DNA from 3 places in the Planococcus sp. APC 3900 genome. Region 3 is predicted to be linked to each of the others. Evidence: riboswitches for the same ligand, from Rfam matches in the RefSeq annotation. Region 3 holds a riboswitch; each other region holds the start of a gene.
What was found. A riboswitch is a leader RNA that binds a small molecule or an ion and turns the genes downstream of it on or off. The one in region 3 is predicted to bind lysine.

Region 1: another riboswitch for lysine. It lies ahead of QMA04_RS09000 (aspartate kinase); the one in region 3 lies ahead of QMA04_RS14715 (Na+/H+ antiporter NhaC family protein).
Region 2: another riboswitch for lysine. It lies ahead of dapA (4-hydroxy-tetrahydrodipicolinate synthase); the one in region 3 lies ahead of QMA04_RS14715 (Na+/H+ antiporter NhaC family protein).

The regions. Positions count from the first base shown of each region.
Region 1 covers NZ_JASDCT010000003.1:426,938-437,764, forward strand. The annotation lists gene rph (ribonuclease PH) at 1-543, opposite strand, end outside; gene racE (glutamate racemase) at 621-1,424, opposite strand; gene QMA04_RS08975 (MarR family winged helix-turn-helix transcriptional regulator) at 1,441-1,893, opposite strand; gene QMA04_RS08980 (acyl-CoA thioesterase) at 1,968-2,435, opposite strand; gene sdhB (succinate dehydrogenase iron-sulfur subunit) at 2,559-3,329, opposite strand; gene sdhA (succinate dehydrogenase flavoprotein subunit) at 3,352-5,100, opposite strand; gene QMA04_RS08995 (succinate dehydrogenase cytochrome b558 subunit) at 5,146-5,760, opposite strand; gene QMA04_RS09000 (aspartate kinase) at 6,139-7,377, opposite strand; lysine riboswitch at 7,518-7,693, opposite strand; gene uvrC (excinuclease ABC subunit UvrC) at 7,731-9,527, opposite strand; gene trxA (thioredoxin) at 9,582-9,896, opposite strand; gene QMA04_RS09015 (electron transfer flavoprotein subunit alpha/FixB family protein) at 10,054-10,827, opposite strand, start outside.
Region 2 covers NZ_JASDCT010000001.1:415,451-426,277, forward strand. The annotation lists gene QMA04_RS02075 (SDR family NAD(P)-dependent oxidoreductase) at 1-498, shown strand, start outside; gene QMA04_RS02080 (Yip1 family protein) at 668-1,312, shown strand; gene QMA04_RS02085 (YsnF/AvaK domain-containing protein) at 1,371-2,168, opposite strand; gene QMA04_RS02090 (YsnF/AvaK domain-containing protein) at 2,314-3,126, opposite strand; gene QMA04_RS02095 (alpha/beta fold hydrolase) at 3,572-4,372, shown strand; gene QMA04_RS02100 (GGDEF domain-containing protein) at 4,385-5,323, shown strand; gene QMA04_RS02105 (STAS domain-containing protein) at 5,443-6,282, shown strand; gene dapA (4-hydroxy-tetrahydrodipicolinate synthase) at 6,329-7,219, opposite strand; lysine riboswitch at 7,347-7,525, opposite strand; gene QMA04_RS02115 (class I SAM-dependent methyltransferase) at 7,632-8,243, shown strand; gene ypfJ (KPN_02809 family neutral zinc metallopeptidase) at 8,301-9,146, shown strand; gene QMA04_RS02125 (TraB/GumN family protein) at 9,278-10,444, shown strand; gene QMA04_RS02130 (hypothetical protein) at 10,537-10,827, shown strand, end outside.
Region 3 covers NZ_JASDCT010000007.1:148,787-159,613, reverse strand. The annotation lists gene QMA04_RS14775 (NAD(P)/FAD-dependent oxidoreductase) at 1-298, opposite strand, end outside; gene QMA04_RS14770 (HesB/IscA family protein) at 475-837, opposite strand; gene QMA04_RS14765 (NifU family protein) at 993-1,229, opposite strand; gene QMA04_RS14760 (YuzD family protein) at 1,313-1,657, shown strand; gene QMA04_RS14755 (NAD(P)/FAD-dependent oxidoreductase) at 1,671-2,738, opposite strand; gene QMA04_RS14750 (YuzB family protein) at 2,891-3,127, shown strand; gene QMA04_RS14745 (TIGR01457 family HAD-type hydrolase) at 3,222-3,992, opposite strand; gene QMA04_RS14740 (DUF86 domain-containing protein) at 3,982-4,437, opposite strand; gene QMA04_RS14735 (YutD family protein) at 4,519-4,845, opposite strand; gene lipA (lipoyl synthase) at 4,861-5,784, opposite strand; gene QMA04_RS14725 (methionine/alanine import family NSS transporter small subunit) at 5,928-6,059, opposite strand; gene QMA04_RS14720 (sodium-dependent transporter) at 6,075-7,595, opposite strand; gene QMA04_RS14715 (Na+/H+ antiporter NhaC family protein) at 7,792-9,366, opposite strand; lysine riboswitch at 9,475-9,657, opposite strand; gene QMA04_RS14710 (bifunctional metallophosphatase/5'-nucleotidase) at 9,729-10,827, opposite strand, start outside.

The DNA.
Region 1 (10,827 bases), on a different contig from region 3:
CGCACTTGAATCTTCAACGTAATTCAAGTCAAGGATCGGCCCATTTTCAGCAGAAACGCCAACACTTGTCGCTGCAAGAAAATCCGTTACCGGGAATGCCGGCAATTCTAATTTGCTGATGGCCATTGTCATCGCGATAAAAGCGCCTGTAATGGATGCTGTGCGCGTTCCACCGTCTGCCTGGATCACGTCGCAGTCAATCCATAAAGTACGCTCACCCAGCTTCTCCAGGTCGACTACAGCACGCAATGCACGGCCAATTAGGCGTTGGATCTCCATTGTGCGTCCGCCAATTTTGCCGGCTGAAGCTTCGCGGCGGTTCCGGCTGTTGGTAGCGCGCGGCAACATGGAGTACTCAGCAGTAATCCAGCCTTTGCCTTGCCCGCGTAAAAAACCGGGTACTTTATCTTCAATCGTCGCTGTACAAATGACTTTTGTCTGTCCAACAGTAATCAGAACCGAACCTTCCGGATGAATCAAGTAGTCGACGTCCACTGATACGGGACGCAGTTCGTTTGTTTGTCTATTATCTATGCGTGTCATAAAAATCCTCCTCATATATGCTCAAATAGCTTACCATATTTCCCTGACAACAACAAAAACCTGACAGCCGGAAGCCATCAGGTTTTGGGAAAGCGAATCGAATGGATCAGCGGTTCCTCAATCCCCAGCCATTTCTGGATGATGGAACCGAAAATCTGTGTAGAGCCTGATGTATAAAAACGATGCACCGGCGGCTGCTTCCATTCTGCGAATTGATCTTTATAGCTCAAGTAACGTTCTACATCCTTTGCTGTCTCTTCTGCTGAAGACAACACATGGACCGTATCACCAAGAACTTCTTCAATAAAGCCCTGCAGCAACGGATAATGGGTACAGCCTAAAATGGCGGTATCGAATTCTTCATGGGCAATTGTCGCTAACGTATCCTGGACAATGCGGTGAGCGAATTCACCTTCGTATTCATCACTTTCAACCAAAGGAACGAAACGCGGGCATGCCAGCTGCACGACGTGGGAAGCAGAAACGAGAGACAAGATTGCTTTCTCGTAGGCTCCGCTTTGCACTGTCCCTAAAGTGCCCAAAACGGCAATGTTTTTTGTTGTTGATGATTTGATTGCAGCTCTGGCTCCAGGAAAGATTACACCGATTACAGGGATCGGCAAGTGTTTCTGAAGAGAATACAGCGCTGCTGCTGTTGCGGTATTGCAAGCGATGACCAGCATTTTTATATTCTTTTTCATCAATGCATTAGCCATTTGCCACGTATAGGTCCGTACTTCCGAAAGCGGACGCGGGCCATAAGGGCACCTGGCATTATCACCGATATAGTAAATTTGCTCATTCGGCAATAGTTTCATTATTTCCTTTGCGACGGTAAGTCCACCGACTCCTGAATCAATTACTCCGATTGGCGCATTCAACGTCATCGCCTCTATCCTATTTCATGTTTGTATGCAGTTTCTCAAGCAAAGCTGCAAATTGTTCCGCTTCGTCTACTGTGAAATCCGCTAATACCGTTTTCAAATATTCCTGGCGCTTTTGAATCACTTCTTCAATGACCCGCTCGCCTTCTTTTAATAATTTGATCCGCACGACACGGCGATCCTGTTCTTCACGGATACGGACAACGAGTTCGTTCTTTTCCATGCGATCGACCAGATCCGTCGTTGTGCTGAACGCTAAATACATCTTGTTCGACAAATCGCCGATGGTCATGTCGCCATGTTCAAACAGCCATTGCAATGCAACGAATTGAGGTGGTGTAATCGTATAGGAATTCAGAATCTCCCGGCCTTTTTGCTTAATGATCCCTGAAATGTAACGCAGTTCCTTTTCCATGAATGCGATACGTTCTGAATCATGGCTGATGCCTTGCTTGTCATCATTCATTAATAATTACAACTCCTTGAAAAACCATCTTCTTCTTATAGTGAAGGTTTTTTATTGATATAGCAAGAACTCACTTATTTTTTAACGGTCGCCAACTGTTCGGCACGCAGCAATTCGATGTCTTGCTCGGACCAAGGATGGCCTTTTCCAGTCTTTTTCGAAATCTGGACGATCGTCCCTCTCCCAGTGAAACATGTTTCCTCTTTTTCGTTGACCGTCCAATAATGGACATCTGCCGAAGAAGTTCCGACACGCGCGATTTTGACGTAGACACTCAATTTTTCATCAAAAAAGACTTGCTGCACAAAATCCACTTGCATATCCGCGACGACAGGAAATAATTCATTGCCAGCTTCCAACCAGCGCTGCATCAAACCCATCTCTTTCATGAATTCAATCCGTGCAAATTCAAAATAAGCGATCGGTACCGTATTGTTCACATGACCGAACATATCGGTTTCAGAAAACCGCACTTGCACCGGAGCGGAAAAGGAAAATTCCCGGCTCCACTCATTGAAATTCTCAATATAATTTGCTTTCATCGAAAAAACCTCCACTGGCTCAACTTCTTCATTTTCCTAGTATATCAAAAACTTGAGAAAAGAGCAGGCATTTTCTAAACAGGACAAAATAAAAACCCCGCCGCAGCGGGGTTTTAGTGGATACTAGTCAACCATTCTGTCGCTTCCGAAGAAGTTCCGGAACATTTGAACAGTCGTGTCGCGGTTCAACGCTGCGATTGAAGTTGTCAAAGGAATTCCTTTTGGACAAGACTCCACACAGTTTTGAGAGTTACCGCAGCTTGCAAGTCCGCCTTCACCCATGATCGCATTCAAACGTGCATCGCGGTTCATAGAACCAGTTGGATGCGCGTTCATCAAGCGAACTTGTGAAAGTGGGGCAGCTCCGATGAAATCAGATTTATCGTTGACGTTCGGGCATGCTTCAAGACATACGCCGCAAGTCATACATTTAGACAATTCGTAAGCCCATTGGCGCTTGCGCTCAGGCATACGTGGTCCGTCTCCAAGGTCATGCGTACCATCAATCGGCACCCATGCTTTAACTTTCTTCAACGAATCGAACATCCGGCTGCGGTCAATGACAAGGTCACGGACAACAGGGAATGTCTTCATCGGCTGAAGGCGGATTGGCTGTTCCAATTGGTCAACTAAAGCAGTACACGATTGACGCGCTTTGCCATTGATGACCATCGAACATGCTCCACAAACCTCTTCCAGACAGTTCATGTCCCAGTTTACAGGAGTGGTTTTCTTCCCTTCCATGTTGACAGGGTTACGGCGAATTTCCATCAATGCCGAGATGACATTCATATTCGCTTTATATGGCAATTCGAACTTTTCCCAATACGAATTCTCATCCGTAGAGTTTCGGCGTTCGATTTCAAATATAACCGTCTTTGCTGCTTCACCCATGGTAAATTAGCTCCCTTCTAGATTATGCTTTTGCTGAGTAATCACGTTTGCGCGGTGGAATCAACGATGTATCGACTTCTTCATAGTGGAAGATAGGTGCATCATTGCCATTAAATTTAGCCATAGTCGTTTTAAGGAATTCTTCGTCATTACGATCCGGGAATTCCGGTTTGTAGTGAGCTCCGCGGCTTTCGTTACGGTTAAGCGCTCCGATTGTGATCACTCGTGCTAAATGTAGCATATTTCGCAACTGGCGTGTAAACATTGCGCCTTGGTTGCTCCAAAGCTGTGTATCAGTAATATTGATATGGTTGAAACGTTCAAGCAGTTCCTGGAGTTTTTCATCCGTCTTCTGCAAACGATCATTGTAGCGTACTACTGTTACATTGTCCGTCATCCATTCGCCAAGCTCTTTGTGGAGGACATAAGCGTTTTCTGTGCCGTTCAATGCAAGGATTTCTTCCCATTTGCGCTGCTCTTCTGCTTCGTATTTTTCATAAATAGCCGAAGGAAGATCTTCTGCCAACACATCAAGGCCATTTACATATTCAATAGCGTTTGGTCCTGCGACCATACCGCCGTAAATCGCTGAAAGCAATGAGTTCGCACCTAGACGGTTACCGCCGTGTTGAGAATAATCACATTCACCCGCTGCCAAAACGCCAGGGATGCTTGTCATTTGGTGGTCATCGACCCATAATCCACCCATTGAATAATGGACAGCCGGGAAGATTTTCATTGGTACTTTGCGAGGGTCATCACCAGTGAATTTCTCGTAGATCTCAATGATGCCGCCTAGTTTGATATCAAGCTCTTTAGGATCTTTGTGTGAAAGATCCAGGTAGACCATGTTCTCGCCATTAATGCCGAGTTTTTGGTTGACGCAGACATCGAAGATTTCACGTGTTGCAATATCACGTGGAACCAGGTTTCCGTAAGCTGGATATTTTTCTTCAAGGAAATACCAAGGCTTGCCGTCCTTGTATGTCCAAATACGTCCGCCTTCCCCACGAGCTGATTCTGACATTAAGCGCAGTTTATCGTCTCCTGGAATCGCTGTCGGGTGAATTTGGATAAATTCGCCGTTTGCGTAGTATGCACCTTGCTGATAGACGATAGAAGCCGCTGAACCTGTATTGATGACAGAGTTCGTCGATTTCCCGAAAATGATCCCCGGTCCGCCAGTTGCCATGATGATAGCATCTGCACGGAACGATTTGATTTCCATAGTCGTCATATTTTGAGCTGTGATCCCTTTGCCGACGCCTTGCTCGTCAAGAACAAGACCCAGGAATTCCCAGCCTTCGTATTTCGTGATCAGTCCGCTCACTTCGTAGCGGCGAACTTGCTCGTCCAATGCGTATAGCAATTGCTGGCCAGTTGTTGCACCGGCAAATGCTGTTCTGTGGTACATCGTTCCACCAAAGCGGCGGAAGTCCAAAAGGCCTTCCGGCGTACGGTTGAACATAACGCCCATGCGGTCAAACATCCGGATAATTCCAGGTGCTGCATCCGCCATTGCTTTTACGGGACGCTGATTCGCAAGGAAGTCGCCTCCGTATACAGTATCATCAAAGTGAATATCCGGGGAATCCCCTTCACCTTTTGTATTAACCGCTCCGTTGATCCCGCCTTGCGCACATACTGAGTGGGACCGTTTAACGGGAACGATTGAAAATAAATCGACGGAAGAACCTGCTTCTGCAACTTTAATTGCTGCCATTAGGCCAGCTAGGCCGCCACCGACGATCGTAATTTTGCCCTTCGCCATGTTAGTATTCACTCCTCTTTTAGTTCACCAATGATTGAAACATTCTTAAACGAATGCAAACAATGCTCTGATACCAATGATCGATAATACAATAAATACTAGAAGTGTGAAATATGTTGCATTTCGTTGAGATGCTTCGGATTGTGTGATTCCCCATGTAACAAGGAAAGACCAAAGTCCGTTTGATAAATGGAAGACTGCAGCCAAGACACCGACGATGTAGAATGCCAGCATGAACGGGTTGCTTAAAATGTTTTCCATCATGTTGAAATCAGCTGCAGCAGCTGCTCCGATTGCAACTTGGAATCTTGTTTCAAATACGTGCCAAGCGATGAAGACTACAAGGAAGACACCTGTATAGCGCTGTGCAACGAACAGAATGTTGCGCAAATAGCTATAATGGCCAGGATTGTTCTTCGAAGTAAACGCTATGTATAGGCCATAAAACGCATGATACAAGATTGGTAAATAGATGACAAAAATCTCCAGGAAAATGACGAATGGAAGATTAGCCATAAATTCGGATGCTTTATTGAATGACTCCACACCCTGAGTTGCAAAATGGTTGACGATTAAGTGCTGCGTTAAGAATAAACCGATAGGAATGATCCCCAACAATGAGTGCAGCCTGCGCATTAAAAATTCACGATTGTTATCCAAAATTTTACCCCCCTCAAAACATTGATTGGCAGCGTCCAGAGCAAACGAAAAATTGACGAAAGCACCTGAAGCCGCAACACCATCATGATACAAGAATATGACATATTTATTGTACTCCCCCCCTCTGAGAGCGTCAAGGCAACGAATCCCTTTTAAACAGATAGTTATTACATTAAAAAGGGGGACTTCACGCCGCATAAGGGGGAAAACCTATGTGAATGTAACCGTTTTATTAGATTTATGCGAAAAAGCGATTCTCTAATTGAGAATCGCTTTTTCAGCTGTTTCTGCTGTATTCCACTGTTGTCGGGATTATCGCAGCATTGCTATTGAGAATTTGAACATTTTGTGAATATTTTCACGTACACCGTTTTTAATTCAAGATATGTCTTGATACACCTGAAGTTCTGAAAGTCCATAGGCCTCGTGCAAAGCATTTGCTGATTTCTTCATATCCGTTTCCGGCACTACCACTGAAATTTTGATCTCAGATGTGCTGACCATCTTCACTGGGATGTCTTGACTTCTCAAAATATCAAACATCCGTGCAGCCACCCCTGGATTTGATACCATGCCTGACCCGACAATGGAGACTTTCGATAGGCCGATTTCCACATTCATGGAAAGAAAGCCAATTTCACTTTGAGCTTCAGTCAACACGCGGCGTGTTTCTTCCAAGCTTTCCTGGCTGATGGAAAACGATACCGAAGGAGGAAATTCATCACTGATGCTTTGAACAATAATATCAACGTCGATCTGATTTTCTGCCAACTTGGTAAAAATATTTGCCAGCGATCCGTTAAACGGTTTTTTGTAAATGACAGTTACACGCGCTACCCCAGGTTCGAACGCTACACCTCTGACGATTAAGTTTTTTTCCACAGTGATCACCTCTTGTATGATTGTGCCAGGCTCGTCTGAATAACTTGCTCTGACCGATAATGGTACGCGATTGTTTTTTGCGAATTCAACTGCACGCGGGTGTAGCACACCTGCTCCCAGATTAGCGAGTTCGAGCATTTCGTCATATGAAATCTGTTCCAGCTTCCGTGCACCTGTTACAAAACGTGGATCGGAAGTGTAGACACCGTCGACATCGGTATAGATTTCGCATTTTTCAGCTCCGAGCGCTGCCGCAAGTGCGACTGCGGTCGTATCGGAACCTCCCCGGCCAAGGGTGGTGATGTTACCGATTTTATCTACCCCTTGGAATCCAGCCACTACACATAAATAACCATTGTCAAGCACGCGTTCAAGCCGTTCCGTGTGAATTTGTTCAATCCGGGCATTTCGCGGAACAGACTCTGTTTCAATTCCGGCTTGCCACCCCGTAAACGATAGCGCTTCATGGCCAAGCTTCTTAAAGGCCATAGCCAGTAACGAGATGGTAATCTGCTCGCCTGTAGCCAATAGCATATCCATTTCCCGTTTCGGCGGCTCAGCTGAGATTTCCCCTGCTAACCCAAGCAGCGTATCTGTTGTCTTGCCCATTGCCGAAACCACAATGACTACGCGTTTTCCTTTTTCTTTTTCTCGAATGGCTCTTTCTGCCACTCCAATGATTTTCTCAGGTGTAGCAACAGACGTGCCTCCAAATTTCATGACGATCGTTTCCATTCCATCCACTCCCACATTTAGTATGTGGCCCTCAACATGCCTAGCCAGGAAACAGCATAACTCCCGGGCAAAGACACAAAAAGAGGCAGCTCACCGCAACCGCGGCAAACTACCTCTTTTATCATGTACGAAAAACGTCCATGTGAGATAGCCCTCCAGAGATTGACTCTGACAGCTCTGCACTTCTTAAATGCAGAACCAGCATGCGAAACAGCAGTAAATACGCACACTTCGGCGACCGCCCCTTTCAACATTCTTCACGGATTCTGCAAATCTCCAAATGCTTACTATTGACGTTCGCGCCTCTATCATCACTTTTCCAAGTGATTCAATTATGGTCTTACGATAACATGTTATGAATCGCTTGGCAATGTCTCCTCAGCAAAATGCTGATTGATGGATGTCGCCAAAGCTAACGGGATTCCCGCTTGTTGAATATCTTCTATAGAAGCTTCTTTTATTTTTTTGACGGAACCGAAATGCTTCAGCAATTGCTGTTTGCGTTTCGGGCCAACTCCTTCAAGGCCATCCAAAGCGGACTGGATCGAATTCTTGCCGCGCAGCTGCCGGTGGAACGTGATAACGAAACGGTGGACTTCATCTTGAATGCGCTGCATCAAGTAAAATGCTTCGCTGGTCCGTTTCAACGGAACCACTTCAGGAGGTGAACCATAGAGCAATTGGGACGTTTGGTGCTTGGCGTCTTTTGCCAAACCGGCAATCGGAATCGACAAGCCGAGTTCATCTTCCAGAATTTCACGGGCTGATTCCATTTGTCCCTTGCCGCCATCAATGACAATCAAATCCGGCAAAGGCAATCCATCTTTCAAGACCCGTGAATAGCGCCGGCGGATCACTTCACGCATCGCTGCATAATCATCGGGCTTGGAAGCGTTTCGCGTTTTGTATTTCCGGTAATCTTTTTTAGAAGGCTTGCCGTCAATGAACGTAATCATTGCAGACACCGCATCGGCACCTTGAATATGCGAGTTGTCGAACGCTTCGATGCGCAAAGGCGTTTCAATGTTCATTGCTTCACCTAAATCTACGCATGCACCGACTGTCCGTTCTTCCTGGCGCTCCAATAGCTGAAATTTCTCTTTAATGGCAATCTCGGCATTTTTCTTCGCCAACGCCACCAAATCTTTTTTCTTGCCGCGCTGCGGAACGAGCACCCGGACTCCGAGCCATTCTTTCAGCATATCCGGATCGTCCGCTTCCGGAAGCAGAATTTCATTGGGCTTAACATGGTTCGGTTTTTCGTAAAACTGGCCAAGATAAGTCAAAAATTCTTCTTCCGGGTCCCGGTAAAGCGGGAAAAGCGAAACATCCCGTTCAATCAATTTGCCTTGGCGCACAAAAAAGACCTGCACACACATCCAGCCTTTATCGACCGCATAAGCAAATACATCGCGATTGGTGAAATCATTCATCGCCATTTTCTGTTTTTCCATAACGGTTTCAATCATCGAAATTTGGTCACGGTATTCCTTGGCCCGCTCAAATTCCAGATTTTCTGCCGCTTCAGACATTTTCTCGACCAATTCCTGTTTGACTTCACGAAAACCGCCATTTAGAAATTTGCTGATGCCGTCGATCATTTCCTGATAGGTTTCTTTTTCTACTGGCTTGACGCATGGCGCAAGACATTGCCCCAAATGATAATACAAACAAACCCGGTCCGGCATGGTATGGCATTTCCGCAATGGGTACAGGCGGTCCAGCAACTTTTTCGTCTCTGCCGCGGCATAAGCATTCGGATACGGACCGAAATACTTGCCTTTGTCTTTTTTGACATGTCTGGTCGTGATCAGCTTCGGATGGCGCTCACCGGTAATCTTTAAATACGGATAGCTTTTGTCATCTTTCAGCATGATGTTGTATTTCGGATCGTATTTCTTGATCAAATTCAATTCAAGAATCAGCGCTTCCTTATCGGAAGATGTCACGATGTATTCGAAATCCTCGATTTCATTGACCAAACGCTGGGTTTTTGCATCGTGGCTTCCCGTAAAGTAGGAGCGCACGCGATTTTTAAGAACTTTCGCCTTGCCGACATAAATGACGGTATTCTGGCGGTCCTTCATCAAATAACAGCCTGGTTGATCAGGCAATATTGCTAATTTATGCTGAATCAATTCGTTAGCCATCTTTTATCTCACCCTATTAAAAAACCGGGCACCATCACTGGACCCGGTTAAGAATTATGCGTGTTTTTCAACCAATTCAGCCAATGCTTCTTTTGGTCTGAAACCAACTACTTTATCTACTGTCTCTCCGTCTTTCATCAATAGCAAAGTCGGAATTGACATGATGCCGTAGTTTCCAGCTGTTTCCTGGTTTTGATCCACATCAACTTTTACGATTTTAACTTTATCGCTCATTTCAGCGTCTAACTCTTCCAGCACTGGAGCAATCATTTTACATGGTCCGCACCAAGTTGCCCAAAAATCTACTAAAACGAGTCCTTCTGATACTTCTTGTGAAAAGTTCTGATCTGTACCGTGTACGATTGCCATGAATAATTCCTCCTTATGATTAAAACCAAACTATATACAGAGTATAGCATGCGTTAAAAACAACAGCTATTTATTTGCCTACTCTTCCATTACCCGTCAATTGGGTGCGTTAAACAGAAAATGGCGGCGAGTCTTGTAGACCCGCCGCCATCCAAAATTACATTACTTTCTTGAATTCTTCTGTCAGCATCGGGATGACTTCAAACAAGTCTCCGACAATGCCGTAATCTGCTACTTTGAAAATATTCGCTTCTGGATCTTTGTTGATCGCCACGATCACTTTCGAGTTGGACATACCCGCCATGTGCTGAATCGCTCCGGAAATGCCGGCTGCAATATACAGGTCCGGTGTAACCACTTTCCCTGTCTGTCCGATTTGAAGCGAGTAATCGCAATAATCTGCGTCACATGCGCCACGGGACGCGCCAACAGCGCCGCCTAGAAGACTCGCCAATTCCTGCAATGGCTCAAATCCTTCAGCACTCTTCACGCCACGGCCACCGGCGATGATGACTTTCGCTTCCGAAAGATCGACACCTTCAGAAGATTTGCGGACAACGTTTTTAATGATGGTGCGAAGGTTCGTGATATCTACAGACAATGAACTAACTTCGCCTGTACGCTCCTGGCGTTCAAGTGGTGCAATGTTGTTCGAACGCACTGTGATAAAGTCGATGCCTTCTTTCAGCTTCACTTTTTCAAATGCTTTACCAGAGAAGATCGGGCGGATAAAGACAGCTTCATCGCCTTCGCCTTCAATATCCGTTACATCCGAAATCAATCCAGCCTGCAACTTGGAAGCGATTTTCGGTGCCAGGTCTTTTCCGACTGCTGTGTGGCCAAAGACAAGGCCTTCCGGGTTTTCCTGTTCAACGACTGCCATAAATGCTTGGCCATAGCCGTCAGACGTGTATGACTTTAAGTGCGGGTG
Region 2 (10,827 bases), on a different contig from region 3:
GGCATCCTCATTAATATCGGTTCCATCACAAGCGAAATCGCTTTTCCTTATTACACCGGATACAGTGCCAGCAAGCATGCTGTGCTGGGGCTCAGTGCTGCGTTGAATGAAGAAGTGAAACTGGAAGGTTTTGATGATATCCATGTCTGCACTGTGCTGCCATGGGCGACTGATACCCCCTGGTTTGAACATACGGGAAATTACACAGGGCATGCCGCTGAAATGAAGCCGATGGATGATCCGGAAATCGTCATTGAGGCAATCATTAGCTTGATCGATAAACCGCAGGAAACTGTGGCAGTCGGTGCGAAATCCAAAGCATCGGCCGTTTCCAGCCATATTCTGCCCGGTGCTACTGAAAAAATGAATGCGAAATTTGTTCAAAAAGTGATTGAAGATGCACCGCCGGCCGGTCCGACTAACGGCAGCCTCTATATTCCGATGGAAAAAGGAACGGAAGTGGAAGGCGGAATCCGGGAGCGGATGAAACGAGAATAAGTGATAGGCTCAAATGAAAGAAGATTCACTCCTCAGAGCGGATCTTCTTTTTATGTGTCAGTAAAAATATGGTTTTTTAATTATTAATGGAGATTTGTTCTATCATTTACATTATTCTTCCAGTATGTTTGAATAAAGGAAGAACAATAAGACAAAGGTGGAGACAGAATTGAATGATGTTGAAAAATATGAAAAGCTAAACCCGTTTACGGCCATTTGGACCCGTCCTCGTGCTGCAGTGCGCCATGTGATTGAAGAAAAATCGTCCGGATTCATTTTTCTGTTGATTGTCCTTGCAGGATTTGCTGCCGGCCTGCTCAGCAGCCTGGATTCAGAACAATTCCTGCCGGTCGGGGGAATGATCCTGATTGCTCTTTTCTTCGGACCAATTGGCGTGGTGGTAAGCACGGTCATCGGCGCCGGTATCTATTTGCTGATTGGCAAGCTGTTTAAAGGGAAGGGCACCTACACGGAAATGTTCCGGGCAATTCTGACCGGGCTGATTCCACAGATCTGGCTTATTCCGATAATCCTTTTATGGATGCTGCTGTTGCCGGAAACCTATTTCCTGCAAGCAGATGACATGCTGTTCGCTGAACCTGATTTTCTTTCGCTTGTCTTCCTGATCATCCTTGGGGTCATCTCTGCTTGGACTTTCTTTGTCCAGTGCAAGGCGGTTGCAGAAGCACACAGGTTTTCTGCCTGGAAAGGCTTTTTCGTCATCATGATTCCGACAGTTCTGGTCATCGGTGTAATTATCGGGCTGATCGCATTATTCTTTACGATGCTTCTTCCTGCAGTGGGTGGCAACTAATCAAGCAGATATGGAAAATAAAAAGAACAAGGCTGCCCTTATGGCCGCCTTGTTCTTTTTATGGTTTTTCTGTTTTATGGACTGTGCCGTTTTCTTCAATGTCCGCCGTCTCCCGGCGCACGGTTTCATTGATGACCTGCACATCTTTGACTTTGCGCTTGCCGATAACGATTTCTTCGCGGACCACTTTCTTTTTGCCGATGTCCAGACGTTCTTCAGAAAGGGGGATGTAGATCGCATCTCCTTTTTCGTAAGCTTCTTTCGGAGACAGCACCTGACCGTCTTCTGCGGCTTCTGCACCTTCAGAAATTGGTCGCCGGTCAATGACGATTTCCTCACGCTCTACCGGTACTTGGATTTCTTTGTCTTCTTCCACCAATTGCTTTTGGACTTGGACTTCGCCAGTCTGCACGCGTTCTTTCTCGATATCCAGACGCTCTTCATGCAGAGCGAGTTTCTGCTCTTCTACAGGAAGGCCATCTTTTGAATCAACAGATATGGCCGTTTCCGGCTTAGCTGCTGGCAGGCTGTCCGTATATAAAAGCAGCTTTCCAGTTTCCACCTGCTGGAAATAGTAATCAGTTTCAGATTCATCCAAACCCATTCGGTTGAAAGCGTCTTTCGTGATGTCTTCCCCAGATAAAAAAGCGATGACTTTGCCTTTGAAATTATCGCGGTCTTCTGTATCGACATGGACAGCGGTGTGTTCAATGATCAAAGGAATCTGTTCATCGTGTTTGGCTACCAGGTATAAAGTTTCCTCTTCATGTCCTTTTGCTCGTAATTCACCGATCTGAATCAATACTTGCGCTTGTGCATCAAAAAGCCCGACAAGTTTGTTTCCTTTTTTCTCCATAGTTAATTCCCCCCATGTCAGTTGCACCAAAAAACTTGTTACCGCTAATTTACCCTTAGTCGCATGTTGGATAAACCTGCGGGAGTCCAGTCCCGAAAAAAAGGCATCTCCGGAGAAATCATCCGGAGACGCCTTTGCTGTTTTTTTATAGGGAAGTGCGTCCGTCTTTTTTCGCTTTTACGTTTTCGTCAATATCCGCTTCTTCACGGCGGACGGTTTCATTCACCACTTCGGTATCTTGGACTTTGCGTTTGCCGACGACAATTTCTTCGCTGACGACGTCTTTTTTGCTGACCTCCACGCGTTCCTCGGAAACCGGAACATGAATAGAATCTCCATCGTCATAGACGCCTTTATCCGCCAATCCGCCTGTGCCCGGTGAAACTTCCTCGTTGACCGCACGGCGTTCCACATATACTTCTTCGCGCTCAACCGGTACTTCGATGGTCTGCTGTTCTTCGACCACATGTTTGCCGACATTCACTTCGCCAGTCTGTACGCGTTCTTTGTCGACATTCAAACGCTCTTCGTGAAGGCGCAAATGTTCCTCTTCTTCATGGCTGCCGGCAGTTGCCGTTCCGGTTGCTGTCTGCGCGCCCGAGTATTGCTTATAAGAAGTGCCATAGTCGCTGTTCACGTAAAGAACCAGCTTGCCATTTTCGACTTGGCGGTAGTATTCATCCGCTTCGCCGCTGCCTAATCCCATTTGAGTGAATGCATCCCGTGTGGAATCTTCACCTGAAATGAACGATTTGAATTTGCCCATGAAGTTATCGTCTTCTTGTGTGTTTAAGTGCACGTCCGTCTGGCCTTGGACCATGGACAGTTGATCGTCATGTTTCGCGATTACATACATGTCTTCTTCGTTATAGCCTTGTGCTTTTAATTCGCTTATTTTATGCAGAACTTCTGCTTGTACGTCATATGCTTGGATAAATGTGTTTTTATTGTTTGTCATTGTCAATTCCTCCTAATAGTGATAAATCACCTGTGAAGTAAGGTACTGTCTGTCTACCCCGTAGTTTTTTGAAATAAACCATGAAAGAGTAGGAGAGGGATTGAAACATCTTCTTTTCTGTGCGGATGACTATGCTTGGAAACTGCATGGTGCCAGGCACCGGAACAATTCCGGAGACACAACTATTTTATAAAATAAAAATCTTATCAAATGAATAGAAAGAGACTATAAAGCACTCTCGGTTTCATTTGAAAAGCAGATATTTATCTGCTTTCTTTTAATTGTATAAGATGGCGGTACAAAAGAATGGAATCGATAAAATTAAGGGAATCCTTACTTTATAAACAGTAAGATTGAACTATTAATGCTATGATTAAGGCGTATTTTACTTTTATATATTCGAATTTAGCCTTAGGGCGGCAAGTTCACAAGGGATGGGATGACAATGGGGATTGATGTTTTGCAACGCAATAACGTCCGAGTGACTGGACAAGGGAAAAAAACAATAGTATTCGCACACGGCTTTGGCTGTGATCAACAAGTGTGGAATAATACGATTACCAATTTCGAACAGGATTATCGGGTCGTCACTTTTGATTATGTAGGAGCTGGAAACAGTGACAAGACAGCGTATTCCAAAGAGCGTTACAGCACTTTGGATGGCTACAAACAGGATCTTTTGGAGGTTTGTGCATCACTTGAGATGGAAGGATTCCTATTTGTCGGCCATTCTGTCAGTGCCATGATCGGTATGCTGGCGTCAATTGAGCAACCTGGATTGATGGAGAAAATGGTCATGATCGGACCTTCTCCTTACTATATGAATGAGCCTGGCTATAATGGCGGGTTTGAACGGGCAGACATTGACGAATTATTGGATATGATGGAAACCAATTATATGGAGTGGGCTAAATACTTGGCGCCGGTCGTCATGCAGAATGAGCAGCGTCCTGAGCTCGCCGAAGACTTTGAACATCTTTTATGCTCGAATGATCCGATGATTGCGCGGCAATTTGCTGAAGTGACGTTTACTACGGATCTTCGCGATCAATTGGATAAAGTGGCTGTACCCACGCTGATTCTTCAGACCAAGTTCGACGCTATTGCACCGGCGGAAGTCGGGCAGTATGTCCACGACCACATCCAGGGGAGCCGACTGATTGTGATGGAAGCAGTTGGCCATAATCCGCATTTAAGCGATTCTGATGAAACAGTGAAACACATCAAGGCCTATTTGGCGGAGTAGGGAGAGAAGACAGTGGAACAGCAGCTTGATCGAGCGCCATGTGGATATTTGATATTGGATCATGAATTGCGCATCGTGGAAATGAATAAAACCTTGCAGCTCATGACAGGTGCGCAACAACCAAAGCACATGCATGATTTATTGACAGTCGCTTCACGGGTTTACTTCCAGACCTACTTTACTCCTTCCATCAAAATGCATGGCACTGTAAACGAAATGTTTTTGACATTGAAAAGCGAGACGGGTTCCCTGCCTGTCTTGATGAATACGATAGAACGCGACGGCTCCTACGAATGTGCGTTGATTCAAATGAGTGTCCGCGGGGAGTATGAAAAGGAATTGCTGCTGGCAAAGCGCAATGCTGAAAAGGTCAACCGTGAGACGGCCGAAGCATACGAAAAGCTGAAAACAGTAATGAATGAAGTGGAATGCAAACAGCAAGAATTGATGGACCTTAATTTCAAACTGCAGCAACTGGCTACAACAGATCCGTTGACGGGATTGAAAAATCGCCGTTACCTGACCGAACAATTGGAAGAACTCTTGCTTCAGGCTGAAACTGGCCGGGAAGTGGCCTTGTTGGTCATAGATATTGACCATTTCAAGAAGGTCAATGATTCACATGGCCATCAGATGGGCGACGCGGTCTTGCAGGAACTGGCCTGGCGTTTGGAAGCGGAAACCGGATCCGCTGATATCGTGGCTCGGCTCGGCGGTGAAGAATTCGTGGTGGTCATGCCAAACGCTGGACTGAAGGACGGCCTGGCCATGGGCAATGCATTATGCAAGCATATGGAAACAGCTGACTGGCTGCATGTCCCTATCACTGTCAGCATCGGAGCTGCGGTTTATATGGCTGGAGAAGGAATGGAAAGTTTGCTGTCACGGGCGGACGAATTTCTTTACAAAGCCAAAGCCAAGGGCAGAAATTGTGTGGTTGGAGACGAATAAAAAATTGCTTTGGCTCTCCAATTTCCATCCAGCTAAATCAATAAAATAAAACCCTTACATTCTTTGGAGCAAAGGCTATAATAGGCATATATAAATGTCTTCGTCTTTGGGGGATTCCGATGGAAAAAGATATTCGATTGTTGGGTGGACGGGTAAGCGAGGATAAGGAATTAATTGCTCAATTGGTCCATGAAGAAGTGGTGAAAAATGTTCCGGCAGCACAGCTTGAAACGAACAAAGCCTTTATCGAAACTGTCACTAAGACCCGGATCCATTTTGTGGAACTGATCGGAGAGTCGATCAGCAATAGCTGCGACGTTCGAAAGGTCTATGCAGATATTCAAGAGTGGGGAGAAGAGACGGGAAACTTCTTTCTTGAAACCGGAAGATCGCTGGAAGATGCGTTGGCGGAAACGTCTCTTTACCGCAAACATATCGGAACCGTCATCAAGACAGAAGCGGTCCACAAAAAGATGGAGCTGCAGCTTCTCTTTGATGTCATGGAATTTTTCCATTCCTTGTTGGACCATGCCGCATACTCATATACACAGGCCTATACAGCATCGTACCAGCGGAAACTGAAATCAGCCAGGAAGGAATTTCTGGAGCTTTCAGCCCCCGTCGTGCCGGTCAGTGACCACATCGCAGTGTTGCCTTTAGTGGGGAATATTGAAATTGACCGCGCCCGTTATATTCTGGAGAAAACACTGTTGGCCGCGAATCAGTTGAAAATCAGCGTGCTGATTGTGGATTTATCAGGAGTGGTGCGCGTGGATGCGATGGTAGCTGAACAAATCATCAAAATCATCCAGTCGTTGAAATTGGTTGGTGTCCGCTCGATTTTAACCGGAATCCGTCCCGAAATCGCTACAACGTTAACTGAGATCGGAGTTGACTTGAAAGTGCTGGAGGTCGGCGGCAGCTTGAAGCGGGTTTTGGAACAAATGAAAGTCAATTGATGAAAAAAACGCTGAAGCTCTGGGCTTCAGCGTTTTTTATCTTGTATCAGTTAGTGACGGCTTCGGAATGGACGTCAGGCAATGCCTTACGCAAGGTGATGGTTTCTTCTTCGGTCAATGGAATCATCGGCAAGCGCACGCCGCCGACTTGAACACCAGTCAGCGTAAGTGCCGCTTTGACCGGAGACGGGTTTGGCGCAGCGAACAATGCTTTCATTGTCGGCAATAATCTGCGGTGGATAGCCGCCGCGGTCTTTACATCTCCTGTTTTAAAGCTGGTAATCATGTCCTGCATATCGTTGCCGATGATATGCGCGGAAACTGAGACAATGCCGGTGCCGCCGATTGACAGCATTGGAATTGTTAAGCTATCGTCTCCACTGTAAACAGAAAATGTATCCGCTGTTTTTTCGATGATTTCTGCAGCTGCGTCCAAGTCTCCACTCGCTTCTTTAACAGAAACGATATTGTCGATCTTGGACAGGCGAATGATCGTTTCCGGAGATAGATTGACCACGCTGCGTCCTGGAATATTGTAGAGCATGACCGGCAGGCTTGTAGACGCGGCAATCGCCTGGAAATGCTGGAACATGCCTTCCTGTGAAGGTTTGTTATAGTATGGTGTGACCAGCATGATGCCATCAACGCCCGTTTCTTCTGCTTGTTTTGTCAAGGAGATGGAAGCGCGTGTATTATTGGAACCTGTTCCTGCAATGACTGGAATCCGTCCGGCTACTGTATGGACGGTAAACTGGAACAATTCAACTTTTTCCTCTGCCGTTAAAGTCGGAGATTCTCCGGTTGTCCCTGCGACGACCAGGCCGTCTGAACCGTTTGCTATCAAATGCTCTATCAATTGTTGTGTTGCCGGAAAATCAATGTCTCCATGTTGATCGAATGGCGTCACCATTGCTGTAATTACTTGGCCAAAATTCATAAAGAACACACCCTTTTCTAATTTTTGTCGTAGCTTAGAGGTGAGGGGCCTAGTCAGGAATAAACAAAAAAGCAGCAACGAGGGACTCGTTGCTGCAGTAGAAACAATGTTTACCAATCGTTCCTGTGCATCAGATAGCCCTCCATATAGTTCCCTATATGACAGTCCTGCATTTATTGAATGCAGACCCAGCGCACGGAAATATGAGATTTCCGCCACTTCGGCAAATCCCCCTTTCGGCAAACGTCAACGGAGCCCATACTCCTCGTTTTGCGTACTGATGGTTTTTGCGCCTCTATCCTACTCCATAAAAGCTGGAGCAAGAAATATTGAATTAGCTGTACTATAACAAATTTCACTATTAATTGCAAGGTCATCAGAGTAAAATTTTATGCCGAAGGAGTGATTTGGGATGGAAGAGCAGGAATACGACCGCCGGTTGAATATCGAAACCGGTGGAAATCAGCGGGGCTTTACGGATTCCCTTCACCACAACCGCTATGAGCCGACTCCTTACAAATTGCTGGACAGGTTGTTCGAAAACTACAGCCTGTCTCCCGGTGGCCGTCTGGTGGATGTGGGCTGTGGCAAAGGGCGGTTGAATTTTTATGCTCACCATGTATTCGGTGCAGAAACCGCTGGAATCGAAATGAATCCCGTATTTTATGAAGAGGCCCTTGAAAATAAAAAACAGTATGTGAAAAAGCATAAAAATGCTGAGCAGAAGGTGGCATTTTATAATTGCCTTGCACAGGAGTACCCAATAACGGCACGGGACACTGTATTTTATTTCTTTAATCCGTTTTCGGTCCAATTATTCATTGCATTTATCAATAAAATCCTGCGGTCTGCCGAAACAAATCCACGAACCATTGAGGTAATTTTGTTTTTTGCTTCACAGGATTACAGCGATCACCTGGAAACACGCACCGTTTTTGAATTAGCACAGGAAATTCAGCTGCCAGGTTTTCATAAGGATTCACGGGAACGTTTTTTAATTTACCGTTTGCCTGAAATGGATTAGAACAGGCGTTGCAACGGGTATGGGTAAACAAAAAGCATTTTGAAACGAGGGAGTCCTATGGAGTGGAAAGGCAGAAAAGCCAGTAGAAACGTAGAAGACCGAAGAGGCAAAGGCGGTGCAATGGTGGCAGGCGGCGGAATCGGCGGTATTCTGATTGTGCTGCTTGTAGCGTTTTTAGGTGGCGATCCGGGTGTCATCCTGGACCAATTGGGAGGCTCAGGTGGAACAACGTCAAATCAGCCTTATGAAGCAACACAGGAAGAAGAGGAATTGGCTGAATTCGTTTCAGTTGTCCTCGCGGATACCGAAGAAGTTTGGACAGAAGTTTTTGCCGAGGAAGGCATGGAATATGTGGAACCGACATTGGTGCTGTATACCGGAAGTGTTGAATCCGCTTGCGGGACGGCAGGTTCAGCAGTCGGTCCGTTCTATTGTCCGGGCGACTACAAGCTCTACATTGATTTGAGTTTCTATAATGAATTGCAGACCCAGTTCCAGGCGCCGGGTGATTTTGCCATGGCTTATGTAGTGGCGCATGAAGTTGGGCACCATGTCCAGAATTTGCTGGGTGTTATGGAAGAAGTGCAGCCTCTGCGCAATCAATTGAGTGAAGAAGAATACAATAAATTACAGGTTCGCCTGGAGTTGCAGGCGGATTATCTGTCAGGTGTCTGGGCGCATCATGCGCAAGGCATGGGCTATTTGGAAGAAGGGGACTTGGAGGAAGCGCTGACAGCGGCGAGTGCGGTGGGGGATGATACTATTCAGCAGCGTTCACGCGGTTATGTAGTGCCGGAGAGCTTTACGCATGGGAGTTCAGAGCAACGGAAGCGCTGGTTCTACAAAGGCTTCCAAGCCGGCAACCTGAAAGAAGGCGACACTTTTAATGCCACTGATTTATGACCCGGACCTTCTTTTAATGGAAATCCAAGGGTGCGGCATTGATATTTTCGCTATTGTAATCCATTATAAAGAATAGACAGTCTTTTCATTTATATATGGAAAGAAATTCAGTTCTATAAAGGAAGTACAACATGACGCAAGATAATATTACTCGCATAGAATATGAAGGAAAAGAATTGATTTTGATTGGGACTGCACACGTATCAAAAGTGAGTGCAGAACAAGTGAAAAAAGTTATTGAAGCGGAGCAGCCTGATTCGGTGTGCATCGAATTGGATGCGCAGCGCTATGAATCGGTCATGCAAGGCAGCAAGTGGAAAGAGACCGATATCTTCAAAGTCATCAAAGACAAGAAAGCCAGTCTGCTCTTGATGAATTTGGCGATTTCCTCGTTTCAGAACCGCCTCGCAGATCAGTTCGGCATCAAGCCTGGCCAGGAAATGATCCAGGGGATCGCTTCCGCTAAAGAAGCCGGAGCGGAACTTGTGCTGGCAGACCGCAATATCCAAGTAACATTTTCACGCATCTGGGGGAATATCGGCTTCATGGGCAAGGCCCAGCTATTAACTTCGGTTTTCTTCAGCATTTTCAGCAAAGAAACCATCTCAGAAGAAGACTTGGAGAAGATGAAGTCACAAGATACCTTAAATGCAGTCATGAACGATTTCACCCAGTCTTTCCCTAAACTGAAAGAGCCATTGATCGATGAACGCGACCAGTATCTGGCGCAGAAGATCAAAGAAGCACCGGGTAAAAAAATTGTGGCAGTTCTTGGTGCTGCCCATATTCCTGGGATTGTAAAAGAAGTCCACAATGAACACGATTTGGCGGAATTATCGAAAGTTCCTCCAAAATCAAAATGGCCAAAAGTCATCGGCTGGGCCATTCCGTTGGCGCTTGTTGCCATGATTGCTATCACCTTCATGAATAACCCGGCAGCAGGAATCGACCAAACCGTCAGCTGGATTTTGTGGACGGCATGCCTTGGGGCAATCGGCGCCGCTGCTGCATTTGGCCATCCATTTGCCATCTTGACAGCGTTTGTGGGTGGCCCAATTGGCGCACTTCATCCGCTACTGGCGGCCGGCTGGTTTTCGGGATTAGCTCAGGCTTATGTCCGCCGGCCGAATGTCGGCGATTTTCAAACCTTATCCAAAGATGTTTTCACTCTGAAAGGATTTTGGGATAATAAAGTCACGCGGGTTCTGCTGGTCGTTGTACTGACCAATTTGGGGACTGCAGCCGGCAATGTCATCGGTGGACTTGATGTTATCCGCCTATTCTTCCAGAATCTATAACAGAAATTTTAAGGCAGCCTATATGGCTGTCTTTTTTTATGAAAAGTAGATGTTTATTCTGCAAAATGGGGTATAGATAAAGTGAGAGATTGATGACGACAGGGAGGCGTGTTGTGGTGGGCTTCTTTTTGGTTGGGATTGTATTGTGGTCTCTGGTCATTGCGTCGATTGTGCTGGTGATTATCGGTCTCTGGAAAAGGTCTTGGAAAGCCATCGCGTGGAGCGGAATTGCTTTGCTTCCACCCATGTTGCTCATCTTTATGGGTGGAGAAGGAATCTGGTTCCGTTTATGTATTTTGCTGCCGCTGGTCTTGTTGATTGCCGCTTTTTTGATGAAACAGCAAAAATACAAAGCTTGTAGAACCGGATGGAAACTCATCCGG
Region 3 (10,827 bases):
ATGTAAACTCGCCGTTATCTGTAGAAACTTTTTTGCCAACTACATCAATAGCTTCGACAGTAGCTTGGACGAACTTCACTTTCACACCATCGATCACGTCTTTGATATCGTAACGCACCTGCTCTGGAAGCAATGTTCCTGCAGCTGCCTCATGAAGCCATGTGCTTTCATAATGGTATTCGTTTTTGTTGATCAAAGTAATATCTACAGCATCTGTGCCAAACTCTTTTTGCAGGTTTACTACAGTAGTCAATCCACCGTAACCTGCTCCTAATACTAATATTGACGGTCTTTTCAACACAATCGCAACCACCTTCAAGTCATTTTTTCATCGTATATTCACTAAGAGTCCTACTCCTGTTATACCGATAAACACCTATACACTATACTAGACCTTTTACAGCATGATTTCAACTGGTGACTGTAATTTATCGCTGTTTTTCCACAACAAAAAAGCCGGTTTGTGACCGACTTTCAACAGTTTTCCGGTGTACCCGCTTTTTTGGCTGTCCGGAACGAAGTTCCGCAGCCGCATGAAGCGATGGCATTCGGATTTTCAATTGTAAATCCTCCACCCATCAAGGACTGTTTGTAATCAACAACCGTACCTTGGAGAATAGGTGCATCTTCTTTTGCAACCAAAATCGGGATTCCAAATTGCTCATACAGATCATCAGCGTCACTCTGAGTTTTTTCAAACCCCATACCGTATGTCAGTCCGCTGCATCCGCCGCCTTTGACTGCAACACGCAAAAAGGATCCTTCTTCTTCGTTATGGCGCATCATTTCTTTTACTTGAAATGAGGCCGCTTCTGTAATTTCTACTACTTCTGTCAATGAAATCACCTTCCTATATGGGTTATCATAGCAATTGTTTCCATTACTATTCAAGCTGTCCGCCTTGAAACGCTTGAACAAGTCGAAAATCGATAAAAGACTGCCTAGAGAGATTATATAATACAGAAAAAGGGACCCATTAAGGTCCCTTGGCATTAAAATACTTGTTCTACTTCTACGATGCCAGGAACTTCTTCCACTAACGCGCGTTCAATCCCTGCTTTTAATGTAATTGTCGAACTTGGGCAGCTGCCGCATGCACCGAGCAGACGAAGTTTTACGATACCATCTTCTACATCAACAAGTTCGCAGTCTCCCCCGTCACGCAAAAGGAATGGACGTAATTTATCTAAGACTTCCATTACTTGATCTTCAATCAAAGCTTCAGTCATTTATATCGACTCCTTTCATTATAATCATTATAATGTGATTAGAGAGAAAAAGCCACTAATGAATTCATAGGAGGTTCAAAATTATGCAGAAAGAAATATCCATCGAAGTATACGGAACCGAAGTTATTTGTGCCAGCTGTGTTAATGCACCGTCTTCAATCGATACGTACGAATGGCTGGAAGCCGCCATCTCAAGAAAATACAAGGATCAGCCATTTTCAATTACCTACATTGATATTGAGAAACCCATTGAACTCGACCACCAGAAAGATTATGCCCAGCGCATATTGGATGACGAATTCTTTTATCCATTGGTATTGGTTGAAGGGGAAGTTGTCGGGGAAGGCTATGTTCAGTTGAAGCCTGTCTACCGTGAACTTGAAAAACATGGATTTACTGAAGCCAATGAAAAAAGCGCTCAATCATGAGCGCTTTTTTTCATTATCCATTATGCCATTTATACATCCACAATACGCCGGACTTCATTAATCGGGCGATGCGGCCTGTAACTGTGCGATCAGCCAAATAAGCGAAGCCTTGTTTTTTGCCCAAAGAGCCAAGGAATCCTTTAAGTTTGATTTCAGGCATGGTTTCAGGCAATGGTTCACCTTTCCAAGTCGCTTTCAAGATCTTCACAATTTGTTCAGCCTGTTCTTCCGCCAATTGGGCTGAAGGTGCCATTGGCAATGCGGCACAATCCCCGACAACATAGACATGTTCATCATTCGGCAGCTGATGATATTGGTTGATGACGATCCGTCCGCTATTGTCGCTCTCAAGACCAAGGTCACGGACCGGCTTGACTGGTTGGATTCCCGCTGTCCAAACAACAGCATCAACTGGAATCGTCTCTTCATGGTTATAAAGAAGGTTCGGTTCAACTTTTGTGATGTTGGAGTTTGATACTACATCAACGTTGTGGTTCTCGAACCATTTTTTCACAAAGTTACTCAAGCGTTCAGGGAAATCACGCAAGATCCGAGGACTGCGGTCGAACAACTTAATCTTCAAATCGCTTCGGCTTTCACGCAATTCGCTGGCAAGCTCGATTCCGCTGAGCCCCGCTCCAACAACACCGACTACAGCGCCTGATGGAAGACCAAGCAATGCTTGGTAAGTGGCACGGGATTTGCCGATCGTCTGAATGCTGAAAGTGAACTCATCCGCTCCCGGCACGCTATGGTATTTGTCCTCGCAACCGAGTCCGATCACCAAATCGTCATAGGCAACGCGTTCGCCGCTTTCCATGAAAATGCATTTTTCCTGCAGGCCAATTTCCAGGATTTCGCCATTTACCACTGTCAGCCGCTCATGTTCCGGGAAAGGAACACGGACTTCATGGTCTGCTTCTGTTCCAGCAGCCAATGCATAAAACTCGGTCTTCATGCTATGGAATGGTGTCCGGTCAATTAAAATGATTTCTGTATCCTGAGGAAGGTTGGTTGGCAATAAACGAAGCAAAATCCGCATATTGCCGTAACCGCCTCCAAGTAAGACTAGTTTTCGCATAAAAATCTCCTTTAATTTTCGTCTGTCGCATCAATTTCTCAAATATGAGTATAGCTGATTGTGATAACTTTCACAATGCTTTTACTAGAAATCAATTAATTGACTCCAGCTGCGAAAAAAGGTAGGATTTCGTTGTAGTGAGGTGACTTAGAATGAAACCGATTGTAGAATTTTGCATCAGCAATATTGCCAATGGCGCACAAGATTCTTTTGAAAAACTCGAACGGGATCCCAATCTCGACGTTTTGGAATACGGCTGTTTAAGCTATTGCACAAAATGTTCCGAGTCTCTTTATGCCCTGGTTAACGGAGAGATTGTTGAAGCGGACTCTCCAGATGAACTGACGAAAAAAGTCTATGAATTCATAGAGGAGAACCCTTTGTTTTAAGCCGTTGAAAAACGGCTTTTTTGCTGCCTTGAAAGCTGTCAAAGCCAGCGGCATCCATAGCAGGAAGTTCGGGAAAATATAAGACTGCCTTAATTTATATCTCCCAAAATCCAAGATTTTCAATCGCAAAGTTTGGAGGCTGTTCTTTTCTCAGCACTTCCTCCATCCGGCTGACACCGGTATTGACATGGACCGTGTCGATCCCAAAACGAATACCTGCCTGGATATCCGTATCGTAGTTATCGCCGACCATCACCATATCCTGTTTGTCGAAACCGAACTCCAGCTGAATGGCTTCCAGCATATGCATCTCCGGTTTTCCGATATAAACGGGATCTACTCCAGTCGAAGCGGCTACCAAAGTTGTGAATGCCCCATTTCCGGGCAGTAACCCTTTTTCAGAAGGAAAAGCCAAATCCTGATTGGTCGATAAAAAGACTGCCCCATTCCGAATTTGCAGGCAGGCTGTTGCCAGCTTGTCGTACGTAATATTGCGGTCAATCCCCATCAGCACGATTCCCGCCTGATCGCCTACCCGCGTCAAACCTTCCTGGCGCAATGCTTGATCCAAACCATCTGAACCGATCATATAGACTGTATCTCCGGCATACCAGCGTTTGATGTATTTTGCTGCAGCAATCGCAGAGGAAATGATCTGTTCTTTTTTTGCCCGGATTCCGAAGCCAGCCATTTTGTCTTTTAGCTGCTGTTGCGTCATGGATGCATTATTTGTAACAAAAAAAGGCTCTACACCTTTTTCCTGCAGCCGTTCGACAAAACCTGCCGCTTCTTCAACCGCTTCCGATCCACGAAAAATTGTCCCATCCAAATCAAGGCAATAAGCTTGATACGTTTTAATTGCCATCCTTCGTCTCCGGTATAAATGCTGAAACAGGCCCCAGTTCATGAACCAGGTAATGTTCGACTTTCGGGCCAAATGCTTTCAACGATTCCATGTTTTCATCGATTGCATTCGTAATGGCCTGGTGATCAACTTTCATAAATTGCCGCACCAGCATTTTCCGCAATGTAATAACCTGCTTCAGCGGTTGATCCATTTCTTCTGTAATCACTTTTTCGTCCACCAATATATCGATAATATCATCGTAGCTTCCAGGGTCGCGCATGATAAATCCATCAATCATGGAGTTGCCGACATCAATAATCGACTCGATGAGGTTCGCTCCAATCCGTTCCAATGCCAGCTGGTCGCCGAACGAAGTCCACTGTTCTTGGCTTTCGTAATGCTTCAATAAAGAATTCATATACTGAATCGTTTCAGTGATATTGTTGCGGTCAATAAAATACATAAAAAACCCTCCAATAGGCGTTTAAAAATCTTTCATTTCTACTTTAATCATATCATATTGCATGAAAAAACCCCCGGCGGATTATATGTCCGCTTCGGGAGCCTGCTGTTCTGATTCTTCAATCGGCATTACCGCTTTACCGGTTTTCCGGATAACGAAATAGGCGCAGCCAAAATTGCAGTATTCATAGAGATAATCCTGCAGTGTACTGATTTTCGTATCATAGGTTGCTTTGTGGTTAGTGTCTTCGAAAAAGCCCTTTAACCGCAATTGGCCGTAACCCCAATCCCCCAGGATATAATCGTATTTCGAAAGAATTTCGCTATAGCGGGCAGTTAATGCCTCTTCTTTGAAACCTTCCCGGTAATCGATCAGTATTTCATAGTTCAACTGTTCCAGTGTAATCATTTTCCTCACCATCCATTAGCTGTTTATAGCAGCTGCTTGCTCTTCTCCGAGTCGCTGACGCTCTTTAGCAGCTGCATTGACTTGCTCATCCGCATGATAGCTGCTTCGCACCAGAGGGCCTGCCTGGCAATGCGAGAACCCTTTGGCCATCGCAATTTCCCAAAATTCCTTGAATTCCTTCGGCGAATAATATTTCTGTACATTCAAATGTTTTTTTGTGGGCTGTAAGTATTGGCCAATCGTCATGATATCCACATCGTTAGCACGGAGATCGTCCATGACTTCAATGATCTCTTCCTTGGTCTCCCCTAAACCGATCATCAAAGATGATTTTGTTGGAATATCCGGATGCAATTCTTTCGAACGCTTCAGCAATTCCAGTGACCGGTCATATTTGGCTCGTGCTCTGACTCTTGGCGTCAAACGGCGCACAGTTTCTATATTGTGGTTCAAAATATCCGGTTTAGCATCCATCAGCCGTTCCAGATTTTCATAGATTCCACCCATATCAGATGGCAGGACTTCAACAGTTGTAAATGGGTTGGCTCGTTTAATCGCACGTATTGTCTCTGCAAACACAGCAGAGCCGCCATCTTTCAAATCGTCACGTGCGACTGCCGTGATGACCGCATGTTTCAGGTTCATCATTTTTACAGAAGCGGCTACCCGTTCCGGCTCCTGAAGATCCAACTCATTCGGCAACCCGGTTTTCACTGCACAAAAACGGCATGCTCTTGTACAGACGGCACCGAGGATCATGAACGTAGCGGTTCTCCGCGTTCCCCAGCATTCATGGATATTCGGACACCTTGCTTCTTCACAGACTGTGTTCAAGTTATTTTCTCGCATCATTTTCTTCAAATCGGTATAGTTTTCATTGGTATTGAGTTTAATCTTTAACCAATCGGGCTTTCTAAGATGTTCCTGCTTTGTTGACACGCACATCGTCCCCTATCTATCTGATTTATGGATGGAATCCGGTTCTATTCCAAATGTATCATAAAGGCATGTTCCTCACAAGCTCACCTACTGCCATGAAAGCATAAAGAAACCCGGAAACTAGGAGTTTCCGGGCCTTTAAATTAAACGTTATTTGCAGCATCTCTTGCTTTATTCTTTTTGCTGCTTCTAACTGCATGAATGATGCTAGCAGCTAAGCCACCCCAAATGATGACCATCCCAATAATCATGACGACAATCGAACTTACTGTCATATGAAGCTCCCCCTTTTAATTGCGCTCGTCATATTCGCCTTGTTCTTTATGCCATTTACCGATAGAGAAGAGGATTCCAAAGATCAATGCAGCTGCAGCAACAGCCACACCACCTGCTAAGGTGAACATATCGGAATATCCTTCGTAATTTCCGGTTTCCGTTTCAAACTCTTTCAGGATATTCAGTTTCAAAAGTCCAAACATCATATAACCCAGAACGATTGGCGTAATGATTCCTAAGCTGAATTTCCACCAGGCGCCAAGTCGGATATCCGAGATTTCGTTGGCATGGCCTTTGAGAAGATCCGCTTTGCGGAAGACCCAAACAACCAGCACAACTTCCACTAATCCGATTGCTGCAACCCCAAATTGGTTAATGAAGTAATCTGCCAGATCCAGGAAGTACAATCCACCTTGTGTCGCAAACAGAATCGAAATCAAAGCAGCAAGTCCGCCTCCGAATAACACCGCTTTGTTACGGGAAATTCCAAATTTCTCAGAGAATCCAGCGACATAAGTTTCAGTAATTGATATTAATGAAGTCAAACCCGCAAGTGTCAGAGACAAGAAGAACAGAGTCCCGAACAAGCCATTGAATCCTGGAAACTCATTGATGATCTGTGGAAAAACCACAAAAGCAAGACCGACGCCTGCAGTTGCGACATCACCTACAGCGACGCCCTGCTGAGCAGCCATAAATCCAAGAGCTGCAAATATTCCAATCCCTGCTAATAATTCAAAAGCAGAGTTGGCGAATCCTGTGATAAATGCATTATTTGTGATATCTGATTTTTTCGGAAGATAACTTGAGTATGTGATCATGATAGCGAATGCTACTGATAAACTGAAGAAAATATGCCCATAGGCCGCTACCCAAACCGTCGGATTCAGTATGGCATCAAAATCTGGTTGGAAGAAGGCTTCCAATCCTGTCAATGCGCCATCCAATGTGACCGCTCGAATTACAACAGCAAGGAAAATGACCACCAATGTCGGAATGAAAATCCGGTTGGCCAGTTCAATTCCTTTTTTAACACCTGCCAGCAGAATCCCCAATGTAATGATCCACACCAATGCCAATGGAATGAATACACCCCAGACAATTCCGCCGGTCTGTCCCGGTTGAACTGTCAGCTGTAAAAAATCATTGAACAGGAAATCTTGTGTATCCGTACCCCATGCCTGATTGAAAGAAAATATAGTATAGCGCATTGCCCAGGCGATGATTACAGCATAATATACAGATATGATAAAGGACACAAAGACAGCCCACCATCCCATCCATTCCAACTTCTTGCCGCCCATTCTAAAGAATGACAACGGTGCTGACCCGCGATACTTATGGCCAATGGTAAATTCAAGTATAAGAATCGGTATCCCTGCAGTCAACAATGCAAATAGATACGGTATGAAAAATGCACCCCCGCCATTTTCATACGCAACATACGGAAAACGCCATATGTTCCCAAGACCTACTGCAGAGCCGACGGCAGCCATGATAAAGCCGGCACGTGTACCCCATTGCGAACGTTCCATCTCTCTTCCCCCTTTGTTTTCTCCCATTTTATTTACATAAAAATAGGAATTTTGATTATTTTCAGATTATTAGTTAATCTAGAAATAGTATACCGAGAGGCTCCTTTAATGTAAAGATGAAATCAAAATATTTTCTAAAAAAACTATTGCAGCAAAAGTAAAAAGGCAGAGAATAAGCTTCTCTGCCTTCTTTTACTTAAGCATTTTGTTGTTTTTCAATAATAGTTGTCCGTCGTGACCAGACAATGAATAACACTGCCAGCACCAAAGCCACTGTTCCTAATGACAGCAGCAAAGAACCGGTCAAACCTATGACAATATACCCTATTGCAGCAATGACTGCAGCTGTTAATGCATACGGTATCTGCGTTAAGACATGGTCCATGTGATTGCTCCCCGCTCCAGTTGAAGACAAAATCGTCGTATCGGAAATAGGTGAACAATGATCTCCAAACACAGCTCCCGCCAAGACTGCGGATAGCGCCGGCAGCAGCAGCGAAGGTTCCGCTTCAATCATAATGGTTCCAGCAATCGGCAACAGGATGCCGAATGAACCCCATGAAGTTCCTGTTGAGAAAGCCATGATTCCTGCGAGAACAAATAATAAGACTGGCAGAATTGAAGTTGGAATATTGCCATCAGAAACCACACCCGCTAGATAAGCGCCAGTTTCAAGAGAACCGATCAAAGAAGTCAAAGACCAGGCAAAGACTAAAATGAGTACGGCTCCTATCATTGATTTAAGGCCAGCCCAGATGCCTTTTCCAATCCATCCAACAGTAGCTGTTTCGTTCTTTTTCATCTGCAGAACATATAGAATGATCGACGTCAATGCACCCAAAATTCCGCCTGCTAACAGGGAAGCGGGAACATCGGTATTTTCAAAAATCAACCAAATATCGAAAACATGTCCAGCATTCTGATAACCCGTCCAGATCATCGCGCCTACAGTACCGACAATCAACAATAGAATTGGAAGCAATAGGTCTCTTACATGTCCATAAGAATGCGAAGGGAACTCTTCTTTCATTTCACCCGGTATGGTTTTCTTAGGGTCAAAAAGCTGTCCCTTTGTAATTGCCAGCACTTCGTGTTTCTTCATTTCCCCGAAATCCACATCCCGGATAGCTACAAAGAAAACAATCGCCAACGAAGCAACTACATAGAAATTCATCGGTGCCATCCACAGGAAGGCTTCTAAAGCGGAATATTCCACAAAAGTCTGGCCAGCCAAGATCGTAGCAACAATCCCTATGATTGCAGCTCCCCAACTTGAAACTGGCGAGATTACACAAACTGGCGCTGCAGTCGAATCGATGAAATAGGCAAGTTTCGCACGTGAAACTTTGTAGCGGTCGGTGATTGGGCGTGCAACCTGTCCGACAGCCAAAGCATTGAAATAATCATCGATAAAGATGACGATGCCTAAAACCACTGTAAGGACTTTTGCGCCTCTTCTTGACTTGATGCGTGTCGAAGCCCACTCAGCAAAGGCATGGCTGCCGCCGGATAAGCTGACGAACGCGGTGATGATGCCAAGCAATAAAAGAAAAAGAATGATAAAGACATTATAAGCGTTAAAGCCTTCGTCCCAAAAAATGATCGTAAATGATTTGACAAGCTCCTGTAAAGCATCAATTGGTGCAAACCAAGTCAAAATTACGGCTGCCGCGACAATACCTGTCCCCAGTGACAACAGGACACGGCGTGTCAATAACACCATAACGATTGCAATAATCGGCGGCAAAATCGAAAAAATCGTATTCTCCATGAAAACTCCTCCTTATTTTTTGATGGGTGAAAAATGAGACAAAAAAGGCCGACCTCTCCAGTTGGATCAGTCAGCCTTCTACAATTCGTCTGTGCGATACACATCAAACAACCCTGTAGCCCTCCATTTACGCTTCCGCCTAAATGACAGTATCATTCTTGTTCAGAATGATCCCAATCCAATTTCCGGAGACCCCAGAAAATCGATTTCGGCAAAACTTCCTTTCAGATGCGGTCAACGCGGTCAAACTCGCACATCCTACTGATCAGCTCTGCAGCCTCTACCCACCAATATATATTTCTTTGTTAGCATAGCCCAAAATACTGACAAAATCAAATGCCTTTTTAGTCTGAACATTCCTTCTACTTAAGGGCTTTGCTGTGAAAATACTGACTGAAAACATCCCGCAGGAACTCAGGCATGAAATACGTTTTAGGCGCTCTCTTTAAACTCGGGAAAAAATAACCGAATGTCAACATATCCAACGTCACCAGTTTATAGATTTGGTCATGCATCGCCAGCTGTCCATTGATATAAAAATGGTGATCAGTTATCTCCATATTCATATGAAGCATCTTCCCAAAAACCACACCACGGAATCCCATTCCTTTTAATTCAAGCTGTGGCCATTCCGCATTCAGCGATTGCAGGTAGATTTCTTTCAACTCCGCTCCACTCAGTTCGACAAGACACGGATTGATCGGATGTGGCAGCATTTTATGGAAATCATAGCGAGTCAGAGCACCTTTCGGCATATCTTGCATAAAAATTCCAGCATTAAAAAGCGCACAGTCTGCTTCCGTAAATTCGATCAATGCCTGTCCGAATAATAGACCCATCTCGGAGTCTTTAAACCACTCTGCTTTTAAGCTTTTCGTGCTGTGGAAGACCAGTTCCCCCAATTGCAGTTTTCCCTGCTCGACCAGGAATTCATCAAATCCTTCCTCCACTTTTCTTAGTTGGGAAGTCTCGATCAGTTGTGCAGAAGATTTCTCAAACTGCTCCTCTACAGTGACATGGCCGATATAAAAACCAAACTTACCAGCAGCCCCCATCAGCGTATTTCCTTGCCACTTCCCGTCATGAAAAATATGATGGGTATGAGCACCTAAAATAAGGTGGATCTGTGGACAAAGCTCGGCTAATAATTCATCTTCCTTAACACCAAGATGAGACAGGCAGACGATTAGATCCACTTCGTTTTCAATTTCCTTTACTGCTTCTATAATCGATTGTTTTGCATCGGTGATCTTCCAGCCAAGTTTCTGATAAAAGGGGGTGAATTCTGCAGTCGCTCCCACCAGTCCGATGCGTGTGCCATTTTTTGTATGAATAACGTGGAAAGGCTTTGCCCAATCCGGCCGGCGCCCTTGCAAGTCAAATAAATTCGATACCACTACCTCAAAATCCGCTTCAACATATAAATTATTGAGTTCGTCCTTGGACAAGGTGATGCCTTCA